Regions from separate parts of the Buttiauxella sp. 3AFRM03 genome, predicted to be linked through region 1. Evidence: predicted binding sites of a transcription regulator. Region 1 holds the regulator's gene; each other region holds the start of a gene.
What was found. The regulator CRP, encoded in region 1, controls carbon source genes, mostly activating them, when cyclic AMP is high. The targets are predictions, from matches to a motif close to ATGTGANNNNNNTCACAT.

Region 1 (3,259 bases):
GACTTAGGCCGCCATATCAGTTACTTCGGTCCGGAAGCGAATGACTTCGGCCTGCTGGAACAAACGTTTATCGAGTACGGAAAAACCGGGCAAGGTAAATCGCGTAAGTATCTTCATACCTATGACGAAGCCGTCCCCTGGAACCAAATTCCTGGGACGTTTACACCGTGGCAATCGCTGCCTGAACCGACCGATGTGTTGTTCTATGAAGGATTGCACGGTGGAGTCGTCACCCCACAGCACGATGTGGCGAATGCCGTCGACTTGCTGGTTGGCGTAGTGCCGATTGTCAACCTGGAATGGATTCAAAAACTGGTGCGTGATACCAGCGAACGTGGGCATTCCCGGGAAGCGGTGATGGATTCAGTGGTGCGCTCAATGGACGACTACATCAATTACATCACGCCACAATTTTCACGCACGCACATTAACTTCCAGCGTGTCCCGACTGTCGATACCTCTAACCCGTTTGCTGCACGCGGAATTCCATCGCTGGATGAAAGTTTTGTGGTGATTCATTTTCGCGGGTTGGATGACATCGATTTCCCCTACTTGCTCGCCATGTTGCAAGGCTCATTCATTTCCCACATCAATACAATAGTGGTACCGGGCGGCAAAATGGGGCTGGCGATGGAATTGATCATGACGCCGTTAGTGAAGCGTCTGGCGGAAGGACGAAATATCAATAATCAGGGCGGCGAGTAACCGCCCTGTTTTGCACACTAGCCTTCAATGACTTCGTAGCTGTGCGTGATATTTACGGCTTTTTCCAGCATCAGTGCAACAGAGCAATACTTCTCAGCAGATAAATCAACCGCGCGGGAAACCGCGTTATCTTTTAGCTCTTTGCCTGTCACGATGAAATGCAGGTTGATGTGAGTAAAAAGACGAGGAGCTTCTTCGCGACGCTCAGAGGTCAATTTCACTTCGCAGTCGGTGACGTCGTAGCGGCCTTTTTGCAAAATAGAAACCACGTCGATTGCACTGCAACCCCCGGCAGCCATCAGTACCATTTCCATCGGGCTCGGTGCTTTATCGCCAGAATTACCGTCCATCAGAATCTGGTGTCCTGAAGCGGATTCACCAAGGAAAGTTAACCCTTCAACCCATTTCACACGTGCCTGCATGTTGCTTCTCCCATTGAAAAAATTACCTTCCAGAGTACGCGGATGCAGCAAAACTGGCAACGGAAGGCGACCTACGTCATGCTGAAACGAGACAATAGGAGACACCTGCCAAAAGCTATGCTAAAACAATCCGGATGCTACATTGATACATTGACGTAATGCATAGATGCAAAGGACGTCACTAATTACAGGCAGCAAGAATGACTTGCATGCCATCTCCCCAAAGTGGGGAATATTCTAATACTTGCAACGCCAGACAGGATGTTTAGCGTCCTGTCGTTGGTAGCCAGTTATAAACAGAGGATAACCGCGCATGGTGCTTGGCAAACCGCAAACAGACCCGACTCTCGAATGGTTCTTGTCCCATTGCCACATTCATAAGTATCCATCGAAGAGCACACTGATCCACCAGGGTGAAAAAGCAGAGACGCTGTATTACATCGTCAAGGGCTCTGTAGCTGTTCTGATCAAAGATGAAGAGGGCAAGGAAATGATCCTCTCCTATCTGAATCAGGGCGACTTTATTGGTGAGTTAGGGCTGTTCGAAGAAGGCCAGGAACGTAGTGCCTGGGTCCGTGCTAAATCTGCCTGTGAAGTGGCTGAAATTTCCTATAAAAAATTCCGCCAGCTGATCCAGGTAAACCCAGACATTCTGATGCGTCTTTCTTCCCAGATGGCTCGTCGTCTGCAAGTCACTTCTGAGAAAGTCGGTAACCTGGCATTCCTCGATGTGACTGGTCGTATCGCGCAGACACTGTTGAACCTGGCAAAACAGCCTGATGCAATGACTCACCCAGACGGTATGCAGATTAAAATTACCCGTCAGGAAATTGGTCAGATCGTCGGTTGTTCTCGTGAAACTGTCGGTCGTATCTTGAAAATGCTGGAAGATCAGAACCTGATCTCCGCTCACGGCAAAACGATCGTCGTTTACGGCACTCGTTAATTTCCGTTTCAAAAAAGGCGTGTTGCTTTATGGACACGCCTTTTTTTGTCTTTAAAATCCAAACACCTGCAACACAAAGTATGACAAGCATATGTGGAGAAGATTAATCTATCACCCTGAAGTTAACTATGCACTGCGGCAAACGCTGGTGCTGTGCCTTCCTGTGGGGATCGGTTTACTACTGGGGAATTTGCAGTTAGGTCTGCTTTTCTCGTTAGTGCCCGCTTGTTGCAACATTGCTGGTCTGGATACACCCCATAAGCGTTTTTTTAAACGCCTGATTGTTGGCGGCACTCTTTTTGCGACCAGCAGTTTAATCATGCAGCTTTTGCTGCTCTACACCGCGGTCCCATTGCCCATCATTCTTATGGTGATGGCGCTCTTGTTAGGCGTCACCGCTGAAATCAGCGCCCTGCACGCACGTTTGCTTCCGGCATCGCTGATTGCGGCCATCTTTACGCTAAGCATGGCCGGCAATATGCCTATCTGGAAGCCGATGGTGTTATATGTCTCCGGCACGATTTGGTACGGAGTCTTTAACTGGTTTTGGTTCTGGATGTGGCGTGAGCAGCCGCTGCGCGAAACGTTAAGCCTGCTCTATCGCCAATTGGCGGAGTACTGTGAAGCCAAATACGGCATGCTGACACAACATGCTGATCCCGAAACAGCGCTGCCTCCACTGCTGGCTCGCCAGCAAAAAGCCGTAGACCTGATCACCATCTGCTACCAACAGCTGCATATGCTGTCGGCGAATCAGCAGAACGGTTACAAACATTTGTTACGCTCTTTTCAGATAGCGTTAGATTTGCAGGAGCACATCTCCGTCAGTTTGCACCAGCCTGCCGAGGTGCAAAAACTTGTCGCGAAAAGCCATGCAGAAGCGGTTATTCGCTGGAATGCGCAGACCATTGCGGCACGCTTGCGCGTATTGGCCGATGACATTCTCTACCATCGTTACCCACAGCGTTTTACGATGGAGAAACAAATTGAAGCCCTCGAGAAAATTGCTCGCCAGAATCCGGACAACCCGGTTGGGCAGTTTTGTCATTATCACTTCAGCCGTATCGCCCGCGTGCTGCGCATCCAACGCCCTCTGTACGCCCGTGATTTAATGGAAGACCGGCAGCGCCGTTTACCGCTGTGGGCAGCACTGAAAAGCTATTTGTCGTTGAAATCTGCCGCCCTG
Region 2 (3,259 bases), 1.8 Mb from region 1:
CACCACTTTGTCCGTTGTCTGGGCAAAGGAGCTGGCGGAAGCAAACATTACCGCCCCCACCAGGATAGATTTGGTCAGGATTTTCATTATGCTTTCCCTGTCAGTTTTTTATGGTGTTGTTTGTTCTCACCCACCATCACCACCAACAACAGAATCACGGCCATAATGCTGCCGCCGATCATCACCATAAAGCCGCCGTCCCAGCCGAAGAAATCTACGGTATAGCCAACGATGGCACTCGCGGCCACCGAACCACCGAGATAGCCAAACAAGCCCGTAAAGCCTGCTGCCGTTCCCGCGGCCTTTTTCGGTGCCAGTTCCAGCGCGTGCAGGCCAATCAACATCACCGGTCCGTAGATCAGGAAGCCAATCACAATCATACAGGCCATATCCACACCCGGATTTCCCGGCGGGTTCAGCCAGTAAACAATGGTCGCAATCGTCACCAGAATCATAAAGAACACGCCGGTAGCACCGCGGTTGCCTCTGAACACTTTGTCCGACATCCAGCCACACAGCAGCGTGCCAGGTATTCCGGCGTATTCATAAAGGAAATAGGCCCAGGAGGATTTATCCAGCGCGAAGTGTTTCACTTCTTTCAGATAGGTTGGCGACCAGTCGAGAATGCCGTAACGCAGCAAATAAACGAAAACGTTAGCAATGGCGATGTACCACAGCAGACGGTTGGGGAAAACGTACTGCATGAAGATCTGTTTTGCCGTTAGCTCCTCTTCCGTTTTTTCGTTGTAGTCGTCCGGGTAATCATTTTTGTATTCTTCGATTGGCGGCAAACCGCATGATTGCGGCGTATCGCGCATTAACGCAAAAGCAATTAACGCCACAAAAATCGCCGCAAAGGCTGGCATATAAAGTGCCGCATGCCAGTCGTTAAACCACGCCATCCCGAGTAAGAACAGCAGCGGCGGCAAGCCACCGCCGACGTTATGCGCGCAGTTCCAGATGGAAACAATTCCCCCACGCTCTTTTTTAGACCACCAGTGCACCATGGTACGCCCGCACGGCGGCCAACCCATTCCCTGGAACCAACCGCATAAAAACAGCAGGACAAACATCACCGCAATACTGGATGTCGCCCACGGCACAAAGCCCATAAATAACATTACGGCGGCGGCCAGAATCAAACCGGCAGGTAAGAAAACACGCGGATTCGAGCGGTCAGAAACCGCCCCCATAATAAATTTCGAGAAGCCGTAAGCAATAGAAATACCGGAAAGCGCAAATCCGAGGTCACCGCGCGAGAAGCCCTGCTCCACCAGATACGGCATCGCCAGAGTAAAGTTTTTACGTACCAGGTAGTAAGCGGCGTAACCGAAGAAAATGCCCATGAATATCTGCCAGCGCAGACGACGATAAGTCGGATCGACATGCTCACTTTTCAGCCGTGGCTGGTGTGGGCTAGGTTTGAAAATGCTCAGCATAAATGCCTCCGTGGCAGGTTTTTTATCAAGCAATGTTCTTTTGCGAGCGCATGTTAAGGATTATCCCACCTGGTTAGTGTGAAACACCCCACAACATATTACATTTTTATTACAAACTATCGAAAAGGTGCATCGCATCACACTTTGTTTTCGTTTTATTTTCGAATTTGCTCGATATCAAACATTCGCATATCGATCTGTGGCTGAATAGTCCCCAGATAATTTTTCAGGAGCGGAACATGGCGATGGGATGCAAAGAACAGGATGTGATTATTATTGGCGGAGGCGCTACGGGCGCGGGTATTGCCCGCGACTGCGCACGGCGTGGGTTACAAACCCTGCTGCTGGAAAGGCACGACATTGCAACCGGCGCGACAGGTCGTAATCATGGCTTGCTGCACAGCGGCGCACGGTACGCCATGACGGACAGCGAATCGGCCAGGGAATGTATTGAAGAAAACCGCATCCTGAAACGCATTGCTCGCCACTGTATCGAACGCACGGACGGCCTGTTTATCACCCTTCCTGAAGATGATTTAACCTTGCAGAGCGTGTTTATTGCCGCCTGCCAGGATGCCGGAATCAATGCACAGCAACTCAGTCCTCAAGAAGCATTACGCATAGAACCCGCGGTAAACCCTGAACTAATTGGCGCAGTAAGGGTGCCAGATGGCACAGTTGACCCATTCCGTCTGACCGCCGCCAATATGCTGGATGCCAGAGAACACGGTGCCGAAATTCTCACCGGCCAGGAAGTCACCGGCCTTATCCGCAACGGCGATCGGGTTTGTGGAGTGCGGGCTTACAACCATCAAACCCGCGAACATCACGATTTTTACGCCAGCGTAGTGGTAAACGCCGCCGGGATCTGGGGGCAACACATTGCTGAATATGCCGATTTACGTGTGCGAATGCTGCCCGCCAAAGGTTCGTTGCTGATCCTCGGCCATCGCATCAATAACATGGTGATCAACCGCTGCCGCAAACCTGCCGACGCCGATATTTTGGTCCCAGGCGATACCATTTCGCTGATTGGCACCACCTCAACGCCTGTCGAATATGACCAAATCGACAATATGCAGGTCACCCCGCAAGAGGTCGACATCCTGATTCGTGAAGGTTCAAAGCTGTCACCCAAACTTGCCGCAACCCGTATTTTGCGTGCCTACGCTGGCGTTCGCCCGCTGGTTGCCAGCGACGACGACCCAACCGGACGAAATGCCAGCCGCGGAATTGTGCTGCTTGATCACGCAAAGCGTGACGGCATGGAAGGGTTCATCACCATTACTGGCGGCAAGCTGATGACCTATCGCCTGATGGCGGAATGGGCCACCAACGCGGTGTGTGAAAAAATCGGCAATCTTCAGCCTTGCACCACAGCAACAACACCACTTCCAGGTTCCGAAAGCTCAGCAGAAGAGACGCTCAGAAAAGTCATTTCATTACCGCCGACTATTCGGCGTTCTGCCGTTTGGCGTCACGGTGACCGCGCCGGGAAACTTTTGGCAGGTGACCGCCTGAGCAACAGCCTGGTTTGCGAATGTGAAGCGGTGACCGCAGGTGAAGTTCACTATGCGGTTAACCATCTGTCCGTCAACAATCTTGGCGATTTACGCCGTCGCACCCGCGTGGGAATGGGCACTTGCCAGGGCGAATTGTGCGCCTGCCGTGCCGCCGGATTACTACAACGCTTTGGCAGTTCAACGCCTGCGCAATCGCTTGATCAACTTTCTCTTTTTCTTAACGAACGCTGGAAAGGTATCCGCCCAATAGCCTGGGATGATGCGCTGCGGGAAAGTGAATTCACCGCCTGGGTTTAC
Region 3 (3,259 bases), 1.3 Mb from region 1:
AGCATAAAAATCCCCTGCTTCAACACGAAGATCTATGCCGCGCAGCGCCTGAACACCGCCGGGATAGGTTTTCGTTAACTGTTCCAGCTCTAATGCAATAGTCATGGATATACGGTTACCTTGTCCGGTACAAAAAAAATTATGCCGTTTAAAAATTATTTCAGTTGCCCTATATTACCTCAACGCACTTCTTCCGTTACAGGTTGTTAACCTCCATGAAAGACATTGATACCCTCATCAGCAATAACCAGGTCTGGTCAAAACTGATGGAGGACGAAGACCCGGGCTTTTTTGAACGTTTGTCTCAGGCCCAAAAACCGCGCTTCTTGTGGATCGGCTGTTCTGATAGTCGCGTACCCGCTGAGCGTCTGACCGGCCTTGAGCCTGGCGAATTATTTGTTCACCGTAACGTGGCAAACCTGGTCATTCATACGGATCTAAATTGCCTTTCTGTAGTGCAGTACGCCGTTGATGTTCTTGAAGTTGAACACATTATTATTTGCGGCCACTACGGATGCGGCGGCGTACAAGCAGCGGTTGAGAACCCAGATTTAGGGCTTATCAACAACTGGCTGCTGCACATCCGCGATATCTGGTTCAAGCATAGTTCGCTGTTGGGAGAACTCCCACCAGAGCAACGTCTGGATACGCTTTGCGAGCTGAATGTCATGGAACAGGTTTATAACCTCGGCCATTCCACCATTATGCAATCAGCATGGAAACGCGGGCAGAAAGTCACAGTACATGGCTGGGCTTACGGGATTCATGATGGTCGCCTGCGCGATTTAGAAGTCACCGCCACTAGCCGTGAATCGCTGGAAAAAGGTTACCGCAGCGGAATTTCGAATCTGCAAAACTCCCATCGCAGCCACAAGAATAGAACACCTTCGCAGTAACTCAGATAGCAAAAAGGGCCTTAAAGGCCCTTTTTATTTATCGGTGATTGGGCGTTTGCTCAACTTATTCGTCTAACAAAACCACTTTACCGACGTATGGCAGATGGCGATAACGCTGAGCGTAGTCAATGCCATAACCCACCACGAACTCGTCAGGAATGGCGAAACCAACCCACTCCACGTTCACGTCCACTTCGCGGCGCTCTGGTTTATCCAGCAGCGTACAAATGGCCAGTGATTTTGGCTCACGCAGGCTCAGAATTTCGCGCACTTTGCTCAGCGTATTACCAGAATCGATAATATCTTCGACGATCAGCACGTCTTTGCCGCGAATATCTTCATCAAGGTCTTTGAGGATTTTCACATCGCGGGTGGTAGACATGCCACTGCCATAACTGGATGCGGTCATAAAATCGACTTCGTGGGGCACTTGAACTTCACGGCACAAGTCAGCCATAAACATAAATGAGCCACGCAGCAAGCCAACCAGCACCATATCACTACCGCTATCACGATAATGTTCAGTGATCTCACGACCCAATTCAGCGATACGGGCTTTGATCTCCGCTTCGGGGATCATCACTTCAACAGTATGTTTCATAGTTATAACCATATGATTTAAAAATAAATCATTCGATGTCGATTAAATTTCAACCAACACAAAATATTCAGGCCAGCAGTATACCAGCAAAACACATTCGCATGCGCTATCAGTAAAAAAGCCATTTATGTGATGAATATCACGTTTGTTAATAACTATAATGAATTGCTATCAAATTTTTAAGAGCGTGATAATTGTGAAAACAAATAACTCCGGTTCGCGAGTCATCGCAACCTTAACAGTCCTGTTTGCGGTATTAACTGGGCTGTATTTACTCATTGGCGGGATATGGTTAGTGGCAATTGGTGGGTCATGGTATTACCCGATTGCCGGGGTGGTGATGTTAATCACCGCAGTGTTACTTTGGCAACGTAAAGCGCTGGCGCTGGGGATTTACGCCGCATTACTGCTTTGCACCGTGGCGTGGGGTGTCTGGGAAGTAGGTTTCGACTTCTGGGCATTAACACCACGTTTAGACGTACTGTTCTTCTTCGGCGTATGGCTGCTGCTGCCGTTCGTTTATCGTCATCTGACTCTGCCTTCTTCGGGTGCCGCAGCAGCACTTGGCTCGGTGCTGGCGATTACCGTGGTGGTATTGGCCTGGGCCGTGTTTAACGATCCTCAAGAAATCAACGGTACGCTCAGTGCGGATGCGCAGGCTCCTGTGGCAGCAAGTTCCGCAATTCCTGATGCCGACTGGCCTGCATATGGCCGCAATCAGGAAGGACAGCGCTACTCTCCTCTAAAACAGATCAACGATAAAAATGTCGGTCAACTTAAAGAAGCGTGGACTTTCCAGACTGGCGATGTGAAGCGCCCAACCGATCCGGGTGAAATCACTAACGAAGTCACCCCGATTAAAGTCCGCGATACGCTGTACCTGTGTACCGCTCACCAGCAACTGTTCGCGCTGGATGCGGCAACCGGTAAGCAGAAGTGGAAATTCGATCCGCGTCTGGATACCAATCCTTCGTTCCAGCATGTGACCTGCCGTGGTGTTTCTTACCACGAAGCAACGGCTGATAACGCGAGTGCGGATGTGGTTTCTGACTGCCCTCGTCGAATCATTCTTCCAGTGAATGATGGCCGTCTGTTTGCGATTAATGCCGATAACGGCCAGCTTTGCGAAAGCTTTGCTAACAAAGGCATTCTGAACCTGCAAACCAACATGCCGGTGACCACTCCAGGGATGTATGAACCGACATCACCACCGATTATCACCGATAAAGTGATCGTGATTGCCGGTGCAGTGACCGATAACTACTCCACTCGCGAGCCGTCTGGCGTGATCCGTGGTTTTGATGTCAACAGCGGCAAACTGCTGTGGGCATTCGATCCGGGAGCCAAAGACCCGAATACAATTCCAGGCGACGAGCACCATTTCAGCCTTAACTCGCCGAACTCCTGGGCACCTGCGGCCTATGACGCGAAGCTGGATTTAGTGTATCTGCCGATGGGTGTCACCACGCCAGATATTTGGGGTGGCAACCGCACACCGGAACAAGAGCGTTTTGCCAGCAGCATCGTGGCGCTGAACGCGACCACCGGCAAACTGGTGTGGTCTTATCAAACGGTGCACCACGACCTGTGGGATATGGACATGCCGTCGCAGCCAACGCTTGCCGATATTACCGTTAAAGGCGAAACCGTTCCGGTTATCTACGCGCCTGCGAAAACCGGCAACATCTTTGTGCTCGACCGTCGTGACGGTAAACTGGTTGTTCCGGCTCCGGAAAAACCAGTTCCACAAGGTGCGGCGAAA

Region 2: the regulator CRP is predicted to act here: its motif matches at 1,516-1,533, upstream of glpT (glycerol-3-phosphate transporter).
Region 3: the regulator CRP is predicted to act here: its motif matches at 1,625-1,642, upstream of hpt (hypoxanthine phosphoribosyltransferase).

What each region holds. Positions count from the first base shown of each region.
Region 1 is NZ_CP033076.1:3,400,126-3,403,384, reverse strand. It holds gene D8682_RS17235 (phosphoribulokinase) at 1-705, shown strand, start outside; gene D8682_RS17230 (OsmC family protein) at 723-1,127, opposite strand; gene crp (cAMP-activated global transcriptional regulator CRP) at 1,441-2,073, shown strand; gene D8682_RS17220 (YccS/YhfK family putative transporter) at 2,165-3,259, shown strand, end outside.
Region 2 is NZ_CP033076.1:1,574,617-1,577,875, forward strand. It holds gene glpQ (glycerophosphodiester phosphodiesterase) at 1-87, opposite strand, end outside; gene glpT (glycerol-3-phosphate transporter) at 87-1,439, opposite strand; gene glpA (anaerobic glycerol-3-phosphate dehydrogenase subunit A) at 1,679-3,259, shown strand, end outside.
Region 3 is NZ_CP033076.1:2,103,058-2,106,316, forward strand. It holds gene D8682_RS11305 (ABC transporter ATP-binding protein) at 1-105, opposite strand, end outside; gene can (carbonate dehydratase) at 216-896, shown strand; gene hpt (hypoxanthine phosphoribosyltransferase) at 961-1,497, opposite strand; gene D8682_RS11320 (glucose/quinate/shikimate family membrane-bound PQQ-dependent dehydrogenase) at 1,658-3,259, shown strand, end outside.